DNA from 4 places in the Mucilaginibacter lutimaris genome. Region 2 is predicted to be linked to each of the others. Evidence: riboswitches for the same ligand, from Rfam matches in the RefSeq annotation. Region 2 holds a riboswitch; each other region holds the start of a gene.
The links. Region 2 has a riboswitch for S-adenosylmethionine ahead of ACFQZI_RS08580 (O-acetylhomoserine aminocarboxypropyltransferase/cysteine synthase family protein). Riboswitches for the same ligand answer to the same signal wherever they lie in the genome.
Positions count from the first base shown of each region.

Region 1: it holds a riboswitch for S-adenosylmethionine, as region 2 does, so the genes downstream of both, metH (methionine synthase) here and ACFQZI_RS08580 (O-acetylhomoserine aminocarboxypropyltransferase/cysteine synthase family protein) in region 2, are expected to answer to the same signal.
Region 3: it holds a riboswitch for S-adenosylmethionine, as region 2 does, so the genes downstream of both, ACFQZI_RS09870 (peroxiredoxin) here and ACFQZI_RS08580 (O-acetylhomoserine aminocarboxypropyltransferase/cysteine synthase family protein) in region 2, are expected to answer to the same signal.
Region 4: it holds a riboswitch for S-adenosylmethionine, as region 2 does, so the genes downstream of both, ACFQZI_RS11900 (cysteine desulfurase family protein) here and ACFQZI_RS08580 (O-acetylhomoserine aminocarboxypropyltransferase/cysteine synthase family protein) in region 2, are expected to answer to the same signal.

Region 1 is NZ_JBHTIA010000003.1:91,330-93,530, reverse strand. It holds gene metH (methionine synthase) at 1-1,207, opposite strand, end outside; SAM riboswitch class I at 1,345-1,456, opposite strand; gene ACFQZI_RS01185 (Bax inhibitor-1/YccA family protein) at 1,843-2,201, opposite strand, start outside.
Region 2 is NZ_JBHTIA010000003.1:1,710,086-1,712,286, reverse strand. It holds gene ACFQZI_RS08585 (trans-sulfuration enzyme family protein) at 1-339, shown strand, start outside; SAM riboswitch class I at 485-596, shown strand; gene ACFQZI_RS08580 (O-acetylhomoserine aminocarboxypropyltransferase/cysteine synthase family protein) at 832-2,145, shown strand.
Region 3 is NZ_JBHTIA010000005.1:39,761-41,961, forward strand. It holds gene ACFQZI_RS09865 (1,4-beta-xylanase) at 1-581, shown strand, start outside; SAM riboswitch class I at 771-886, shown strand; gene ACFQZI_RS09870 (peroxiredoxin) at 1,098-1,733, shown strand; tRNA gene ACFQZI_RS09875 (tRNA-Cys) at 1,748-1,818, shown strand; gene ACFQZI_RS09880 (DUF5996 family protein) at 2,076-2,201, shown strand, end outside.
Region 4 is NZ_JBHTIA010000008.1:90,448-92,648, forward strand. It holds gene ACFQZI_RS11885 (hypothetical protein) at 1-5, opposite strand, end outside; gene ACFQZI_RS11890 (hypothetical protein) at 43-168, opposite strand; gene ACFQZI_RS11895 (hypothetical protein) at 188-373, opposite strand; SAM riboswitch class I at 747-861, shown strand; gene ACFQZI_RS11900 (cysteine desulfurase family protein) at 960-2,096, shown strand; gene ACFQZI_RS11905 (helix-turn-helix transcriptional regulator) at 2,138-2,201, opposite strand, start outside.

The DNA.
Region 1 (2,201 bases), 1.6 Mb from region 2:
TGACTTGCGCGCCGCCTTCTACCTGCTGCAGGGCAACAGTAAGGGCAGCCTCGTAATCTTCGGCCAAGATGAGTTTGGAGAATTTGGGCGACCCGGTGATATTGGTACGCTCGCCTATGTTTACAAAGTTTGTTTCGGGAGTAAGGGTTACTGCTTCCAGTCCGCTTAATCTTAAATAAGGCTCTATTTGAGGAATTTGTCTTGGCGGATATTTTGCAGCCTTTTCGGCAATGCATTTAATGTGGTCGGGCGTGGTGCCACAACAACCACCTACAATATTTACAAGCCCGGCTTTTATAAAATCATCCACCTGGTGGGCGGTTTCGTGCGGTGTTTCATCATAAGCGCCAAATTCATTCGGCAAACCGGCGTTAGGATAAGCCGAGATAAATACACCTGCCTTTGCAGAAAGCTCCTCTAAATGGGGCCTCATTTCTTTAGCGCCCAAAGCGCAGTTCAACCCTACCGATAACAGGTTTGCGTGACTGATAGAGTTCCAGAAAGCCTCTACCGTTTGCCCGGAAAGGGTACGACCCGATGCATCGGTAATGGTACCGGAGATCATAATCCCCCCTGTCTCACGGAACGCAGGGTAATCTTTACCTGCGGCTTTACACTCGTCTTTATATCGTTGTATGGCAAACAGCGCTGCTTTGGCGTTCAATGTGTCAAATATGGTTTCGACCAGCAACACGTCCGAGCCGCCATCCACCAAACCACGCACCTGCTCATAGTAAGCCTGCGCGAGGTCATCAAACGTAACGGCGCGGTAACCGGGGTCGTTCACATCCGGCGATAAAGAAGCCGTGCGGTTTGTAGGGCCAACGGCGCCAGCCACAAAGCGTGGTTTCGACGGATCTTTTTTAGTGTATTCGTCGGCCACTTCACGGGCAATGCGCGCGCCTTCGTAACTTAATTCGTAATCAAGTTCTTCGAGGTGATAATCGGCCAGTGATATTTTTTGTGTACTAAAGGTATTGGTCTCTATGATATCCGCACCGGCGTCCAGATATTCGGCGTGAATAGCCTTGATCACATCCGGGCGGGTTATATTTAGCAGGTCGTTATTGCCTTTAAGGTCCGACGGATGATCACGAAAACGCTCCCCGCGAAAGTCCTCCTCACCAAGTTCGTACCTTTGGATCATGGTACCCATAGCACCGTCAATAACCAATATGCGTTTTTGTAGTTCTTTTCTAATATCCATGTTTATGATTGCACCGATTTTTTTTTGATGATTGCACCGATTAAAAATGATCGCAACCGAAATCGGTGTAATCAAAAAACTATCTATGAAATCTCAAAACTCAGCTTACTCGAAAAGTCGGGTGTTGAATTGACTTTCACTTATCTGTCTCAAGCCATTCATTTGGTTTGAGTAGAATGTAGCACCTTGTTAAGTAACAGGTTGCTAAGACATCGCAGGGTCTAATCCCTCCGTCTTTCTCCATAAGCAATGCAAAGATGAATAATAATGTTGTAAAGTGCAAGCGTATAAATTACACGCAATTGCCTGCTATCCGTTGGCTGAAGCCAACGGCAATGATTTTTGCCGTGTTTCAATTTTTACAAGATAAAACATTTAATCAAGCTAACTGCAAATTCATTGCCGTCCCATAAATGAGACGGATGGCAAACAAGCAAAACTGGCTTTAGCCAAAATCTTTAACGATTAACTCACCCCCTGCCCCTCTCTGTTGCGCAAAGCGGGGATTATTTTGGACCCCTCTTTCCGCGAAGCGAAAAGAGGGGTCGAGCGAAGCAATGACCGTGTAAGTAAACTCTTTAAAAAAAAAAAGCCGCCTGTTATTGCAGGCGGCTCTTCAATATGGTTTAAACCTATTATCTCCTGTTACCGCCAAATATGCGCAGCAATAAAAGGAACAGGTTAATAAAATCAAGATAAAGGGTTAAAGCGCCCATTATAGCAGTCTTTTTACCTTCGGCGCTACCGTACTCTAAGCCTGCACCAATGCGTTTTAATTTCTGCACATCGTAGGCGGTAAGGCCTACAAATACTGCCACCAATACGTAGCTAATTAATAAACTAAAACTTCCGCTGTGGAAGATGAATAAGTTTAACACGGTGGCGATGATACCGCCAATTAACAGCATGATAAGGATAGAGCCAAATTTTGTCAGATCCTGATTGGTTGTATAACCTCCAATGGCCATTACGCCAAAAACAATGGCCGATGTAA
Region 2 (2,201 bases):
CTGGCCGCGTTTTTAGAACAACACCCGGCTGTTGAACAGGTAATGTATCCCGGGCTACCATCGCACCCGCAATATGATACTGTTAAAGACCAAATGAATTTACCGGGCGCCATGATGTCGTTCACCTTAAAAGGCGGCGAGGCGCAGGCTAAAAAGGTAATTAATTCGCTTAAAGTATTTACACAGGCCACCAGCCTTGGCGGCGTAGAAAGTTTGATAGAACACCGCGCCAGTGTGGAAGGTCCGGATACAAAGACACCTTTTAACCTATTAAGGGTATCTGTTGGATTAGAGCATATTGATGATCTGATCGCCGATATGGAGCAGGCGATGCGGTAAGAAATAAATTAAAAAATACCGGTGTTTTACGTCAATATTATAATTTATTAAAAATTTAATTTGGATTGTAAATATCCTTTGCCCTATATTTGAAACATTATTTGGTAGCGATACCACACGATCAATTTTCCCTCACACGGATTTTGGTTTATAAAGAAGCGGCGAGAGATCAGGCTCAGAGAACCGCTGGCAACCCTACAAGGTGTAGAAGGTGCCAATTCCTGTCCCGGAGAATAGTTAACCGGGGGATATAAATTTTTAATCATGAAAAGTTTAACTTACGTACAACAAAACACCTTGCAGGCCCAAACGGCTACCTCTTTAGTATACAACCAATCTCATGGCTGTATTTGCATGTGTTGCTGCTGCTGTTGATTCGGTAACACGTCCCCTTTTCTGTTTCCTGAAAAATACGTGATCTGCTGAATAGGATAGTTCTATCCTGTCGTAACCCTTAAATCTTTCTAATTAAATATCCTTAATCTACAGAATATGTCTAACTTAAAATTCGAAACACTGCAACTGCATGCCGGCCAGGAAGTTGATGCAACCACAGGCGCGCGTGCTGTGCCATTATTCCAAACTACCTCATACGTTTTTAACAGTGCTGAGCATGGCGCTAATTTGTTTGCCTTAAAAGAGTTCGGTAATATATACACCCGGTTAATGAACCCTACTACCGATGTTTTTGAAAAGCGCATAGCTGCTCTTGAAGGTGGTATTGCAGCTTTGGCAACTTCATCGGGCCAGGCTGCGCAGTTCATCGCTTTAAACAATATCTTACAGGCAGGCGATAACTTTGTTACCTCTCCTTTTTTGTACGGCGGTACTTACAACCAATTCAAAGTAGCCTTTAAGCGCTTGGGTATTGAGGTGCGTTTTGCCGAGGACGATACTGCTGAGAACATCGAAAAACACATCGACGATAAAACGAAGGCCATATATACCGAAACCATTGGGAACCCGGGTTTCAACATCCCCGACTTTGAAAAGCTTGCTGCGTTAGCTAAAAAGCACGATCTGCCGTTATTTGTTGATAACACTTTCGCAGCAGGCGGCTACCTTTTCCGCCCGTTACAACATGGCGCGCACATAGTGGTTGAATCTACTACCAAATGGATCAATGGCCATGGCACCAGCATTGGCGGTGCTATAATAGATGGTGGTACCTACGATTGGGGTAATGGTAAATTCCCGCAGTTTACAGAGCCAAGCGAAGGTTATCATGGTTTAATATTTAACGATGTATTTGGTGTGAACGGCCCATTTGGGAACATCAACTTTATCATCCGTGCACGGGTTGAAGGGTTACGGGATTTCGGCCCTTCGCAATCACCATTCAATTCCTGGTTAAATATACAGGGGCTGGAAACACTTTCGCTACGGGTGCAACGCCATGTAGATAACGCGCTTGAGCTGGCCAAATGGCTGGAAAAGCACCCGCAGGTAGAATCGGTAAATTATCCGGGGCTTGAATCATCGGCTTACCATTCCCTCGCAAAAAAATATTTAAAGAATGGTTTTGGCGCGGTGTTATCATTCAAAATAAAAGGTGATAAACAATTGGCAAACAACCTTATAGACAACCTTCAACTGGTAAGCCATTTAGCCAACGTAGGCGATGCCAAAACGTTAATTATACAACCATCAGCTACTACGCATCAGCAACTGTCAGACATCGAACAGATCTCTGCCGGGGTATTGCCGGGCGTGCTGCGTGTATCTGTTGGTATTGAGCATATAGATGATATTAAAGCTGATTTTGAACAGGCCTTCGCTAAGATTGGCCGGCTGGAATTGGCATAAGAGTTTTTTAGTTTTTTTAGTTTTTAAGTGATGTTATGAGGGGGCGGTTGTTTTAG
Region 3 (2,201 bases), on a different contig from region 2:
CGGGCGAAACTGCAATGCTGCAAGCCTACGTTACTGATGTACTAACCGCCTTTAAGCACGATAAACGCATACTGCTTTGGGATTTATATAACGAACCGGGCAACTCTAACAAAAAGGACGCATCTATGGGCTTACTTGTAAAAGTGTTTACCTGGGCGCGCGCAGTAAACCCCGACCAGCCAATTTCTGCAGGCCTTTGGGACTGGAGTTTTGAAAAGTTAAATGCCTACCAGGCCTTAAACTCCGATATTGTGACTTATCATGATTATACCGACGAAGCATCGCATCTTAAAACCATACAATTACTAAAAAGCCATGGCAAGCCATTGATTTGTACCGAATATATGGCACGCACCCGAGGCAGCAAGTTTGCCAACGTAATGCCAATGCTAAAAAAAGAAAACGTAGGCGCACTTAACTGGGGCTTTGTAATGGGTAAAACCAATACCATCTTTGCCTGGGATAATCCTATACCTGATGGTAGCGAACCTAAGGAATGGTTCCATGATATCTTCCGTAAGGACGGTACACCTTACAAGCCCGAAGAAGTGGAGCTGATAAAGAAGCTTAACGGGAAGTAATGATCATGTAGCGATGGGTTTTATACCCATCGCTACATGTAAGGATTGATTAAAGCTTGCATAATATTGTAATACAAAATTTTCTCATTGAAATTCAATTATTTAAAGAATATTTTAAATAATAAATATTAAGTCTATAGGAATTATAGATTTAATATGTACTTTTGTGATGTAATCGTTCTTTAAACATACTTATCCAGAAAGACAGAGGGAAGGGCCCTATGATGTCTTAGCAACCTGTACAGCTTTAAGGCTTGTAAAAGGTGCTAATTCCTGCTTCGCTGCTTAGCGGAGACAGATAAGCTGATTTAATAAAAACCGAATGCTCATGAAGCGTTCTGTTTTCACCTTGAAGGCCTCTCTCTTAATCGCTTTTCCGGATAAATTACCGAAACAAAATTGAAATGTATAGCTTTATGGAGCCTCACCCAAACCCTCTCCGAAGGAGAGGGCTTAAAAAGTCTCCCCTTTCGGGGGAGATTTAGAGGGGGCTTAACAATATTAAAAACCAATATCATGAGTTTAAGACTTGGCGACGACGCCCCAAATTTTAAGGCCCAGACATCGCAGGGCGAAATTGATTTTTACGAATACCTGGGCGATAGCTGGGGTGTGCTATTCTCGCACCCGGCAGATTATACACCGGTTTGTACTACCGAGCTTGGTAAAACCGCCTCATTAAAAGATGAGTTTGAGAAACGCAATGTTAAGGTTATAGCCCTAAGTACCGACAGTGCCGAATCTCATAAGGGCTGGATAAATGACATCAACGAAACACAAAACGTTGAGGTAACATTCCCGATAATAGGCGACGAGGACCGCAAAATATCTGAGGCCTACGACATGATCCACCCGAATGCATCATTGGTAGCTACCGTTCGTTCGCTGTTCATCATTGGGCCGGATAAAAAGATAAAACTTATCATCAGCTACCCGGCATCAACCGGAAGGAACTTTCAGGAAATACTGAGGGTGATAGACAGCCTGCAACTAACCGCCTACCACAGTGTAGCAACCCCTGCCGATTGGAAAGACGGTGAGGATGTGGTAGTGCTGCCATCTATTAAAACAGAAGATATTCCGGCTAAATTCCCTAAAGGGTTTACCGAGGTGAAGCCTTATTTAAGGACGACACCACAGCCCAATAAATAGGCTATAAGAATCAAAGTCGCGTGGCCGAGAGGATAGGTGTGGGTCTGCAAAACCTTTAACGGTAGTTCGAATCTACCCGCGACGTCTAAACTGACTGACTAATAATGACTGGGCGGTGGGCTGAGGAGCTCATCGCCTTTTTTATTTATTCCGTATGGACTCACCCCGCGACGCTTCGCGCGCCACCCTCTCTCCGCTACGCGGAAAGAGGGTGGAGGAAAATAAATTTACACACCCTCTTTGCGAAGCAGAGAGGGTCGACCAGCGAAGCGTAGTCGGGGTGAGTAAACTATTGAAGAGCGATTTATACACAATCCCGTTCCCAGCTTGTATATTTACATTATGAGCAACTCTACCCACAACTGGCCTAAACTCGATTTTCATTATCTGAAAGATACCATCAACACCGTTCACCAGTGGACGCAGATGATAGGCAAGGTACGCCTCAAAAAAATGCCATGGATAAAC
Region 4 (2,201 bases), on a different contig from region 2:
TTCATAGGTTAATGTTTAAAGTTGTGAGTATGCAGTTGTTAATTATGCAGCGTTGCGGGTTGCGGTTTTTGATTTAAGCGCTTTTAGGTCGCTCATCAAAATGTTCATTAACTCTCTGTCGAAACGGTTAACTAATTTGCTGGTTGCTGGTTTTTGGTAAGTTTTCATAGTCCAATATTTAAAATTTTCAGTTTTTAGTTTGCTCTTTGTCTTCGTTGTTTTGGTTTTCGCTAAGGTTATCATGTCGGCGTTTCGCTTCTTTGTATTGCCTTGCTATTTGCTCTTCATCTCTCGCGTCGGATGTTTTCTCGGGAGCTTGAGGGTTTTCCCACTCTTTCTCCCCATCCTTGGTTTCAGTTATTTCGTCGATCATAATATCTCCGTTTGATAAGTACTATTCCAAACTAATGCCAAACTTTTCATTCCGACCAGAAAAAATGACACGCAACCATATTTATTTTTACATTAAAACTTAAAAGGTTTAAAAACAGCCGTTTTGAACCAAAAAATAAAATAGTATAAAGCAAAGGGTGTATGCAAAATGAGTACATGTTGTTGTAAAGAATAGTCAACAGAAAGGTTATCGGTTGTATAAAGTGTTCGTTTTTGAACAATAGGCCGTTCGGTTGGAGGGCGACTGATGAAAGAAAATAGTAACTTTCAAATTATTTTTAAATAAATTCTATTAAAGCTATAGACATTATAGGATATTATATATATTTGCATCATTAAATAGTTCTTTTAATAACTTATCCAGAAAGACAGAGGGAAAGGCCCTATGACGTCTTAGCAACCTGTACCGCTTCAAAGCGCGTAAAAGGTGCTAACTCCTGCTCCACTTATTGGGGAGAAAGATAAGATGACCACACATTAAAGTTAAATAGCTTTATCCTTTGTGTCCTCTTTTTTTGAGATAAGTTACTAAAGAAACATTGGTAACATTTAAAAACAGACACATAATGAGAATTTATTTAGATAACGCAGCCACCACCCAACTGGATAACGAGGTATTTAAAGCCATCACCCCTTATTTATTAGAATACTATGGCAACCCGTCATCGCATCATGAGCACGGCCGCGAGGTAAAAAAGGCCATTGAAGGGGCGCGCTCCACTATTGCCGGCCTGCTTAATGCTACGCCGGGCGAGATCATATTTACCAGTGGCGGCACCGAGGCAGATAATACCGCTATCTTGTCAAGCGTTCGCTCGCATCAAATAAAACACGTTATCACAACCCCTTTCGAGCATCATGCGGTGCTGCATACCTTAGAAGCGCTCAAAACTAAGGGCGAAATACAACTAAGTTTTATAAACACCGATAGCCACGGCAACCTGGATATTAACCACCTGGATGCTTTGCTTAAAACCAACGGCCGTTCGCTGGTATCTGTAATGCATGCCAATAACGAAATAGGTAATTTAAACGATATTGAATTGATAGGTGAGGTCTGTAAAAGCAGGGGCGCTCTTTTCCACTCAGATACGGTACAAACCATGGGGCATTACAGGCACGACCTGTCTAAACTAAACACGGATTTTATAGCAGCATCGGCACATAAATTTCACGGGCCAAAAGGCGTGGGCTTTATATATTGCCGCAATGGTGTACAGTTATCCCAACTATTGCACGGCGGCTCGCAGGAGCGTAAGCTACGCGCCGGTACCGAGAATATCCACGGAATAATAGGCCTGGCTAAAGCTTTAGAGATTGCCTACCGCAATATTGATGAACACCGGGTTTATATTCAAAATTTAAAAAACAGGATGATCGCTAAACTGCGGGAGCAGATAGGGGATGTTTATTTTAATGGTAATTCGGCCATTGCAGATAAAAGCTTATATACCGTATTAAGCGCAAGCCTGCCCGTTAACCATGCAACCGGCGATCTGCTGGCGTATCTGGATCAGAATAATATCTCCGTATCGGGCGGCAGCGCATGTTCAACCGGTTCGGCATCGCACGTGCTGAAGGCAATTGGCGCAGATGGGTCAAGAAACACGATCAGGTTCTCGTTCAGTAAATTTAACACCGCCCAGGAAATAGATCATACTGTAGAGAAGTTATCGGCTTTATATAAAGCCATAGCAGCGTAATATATAAGTGTATTTAAATGGTAATTACAGCGGCGGCGAGGTTAGTTAAAAGATCTTCTGAATTGGTTGGGCGATAAATTGGTATAACGCTTAAACAGTTTATTA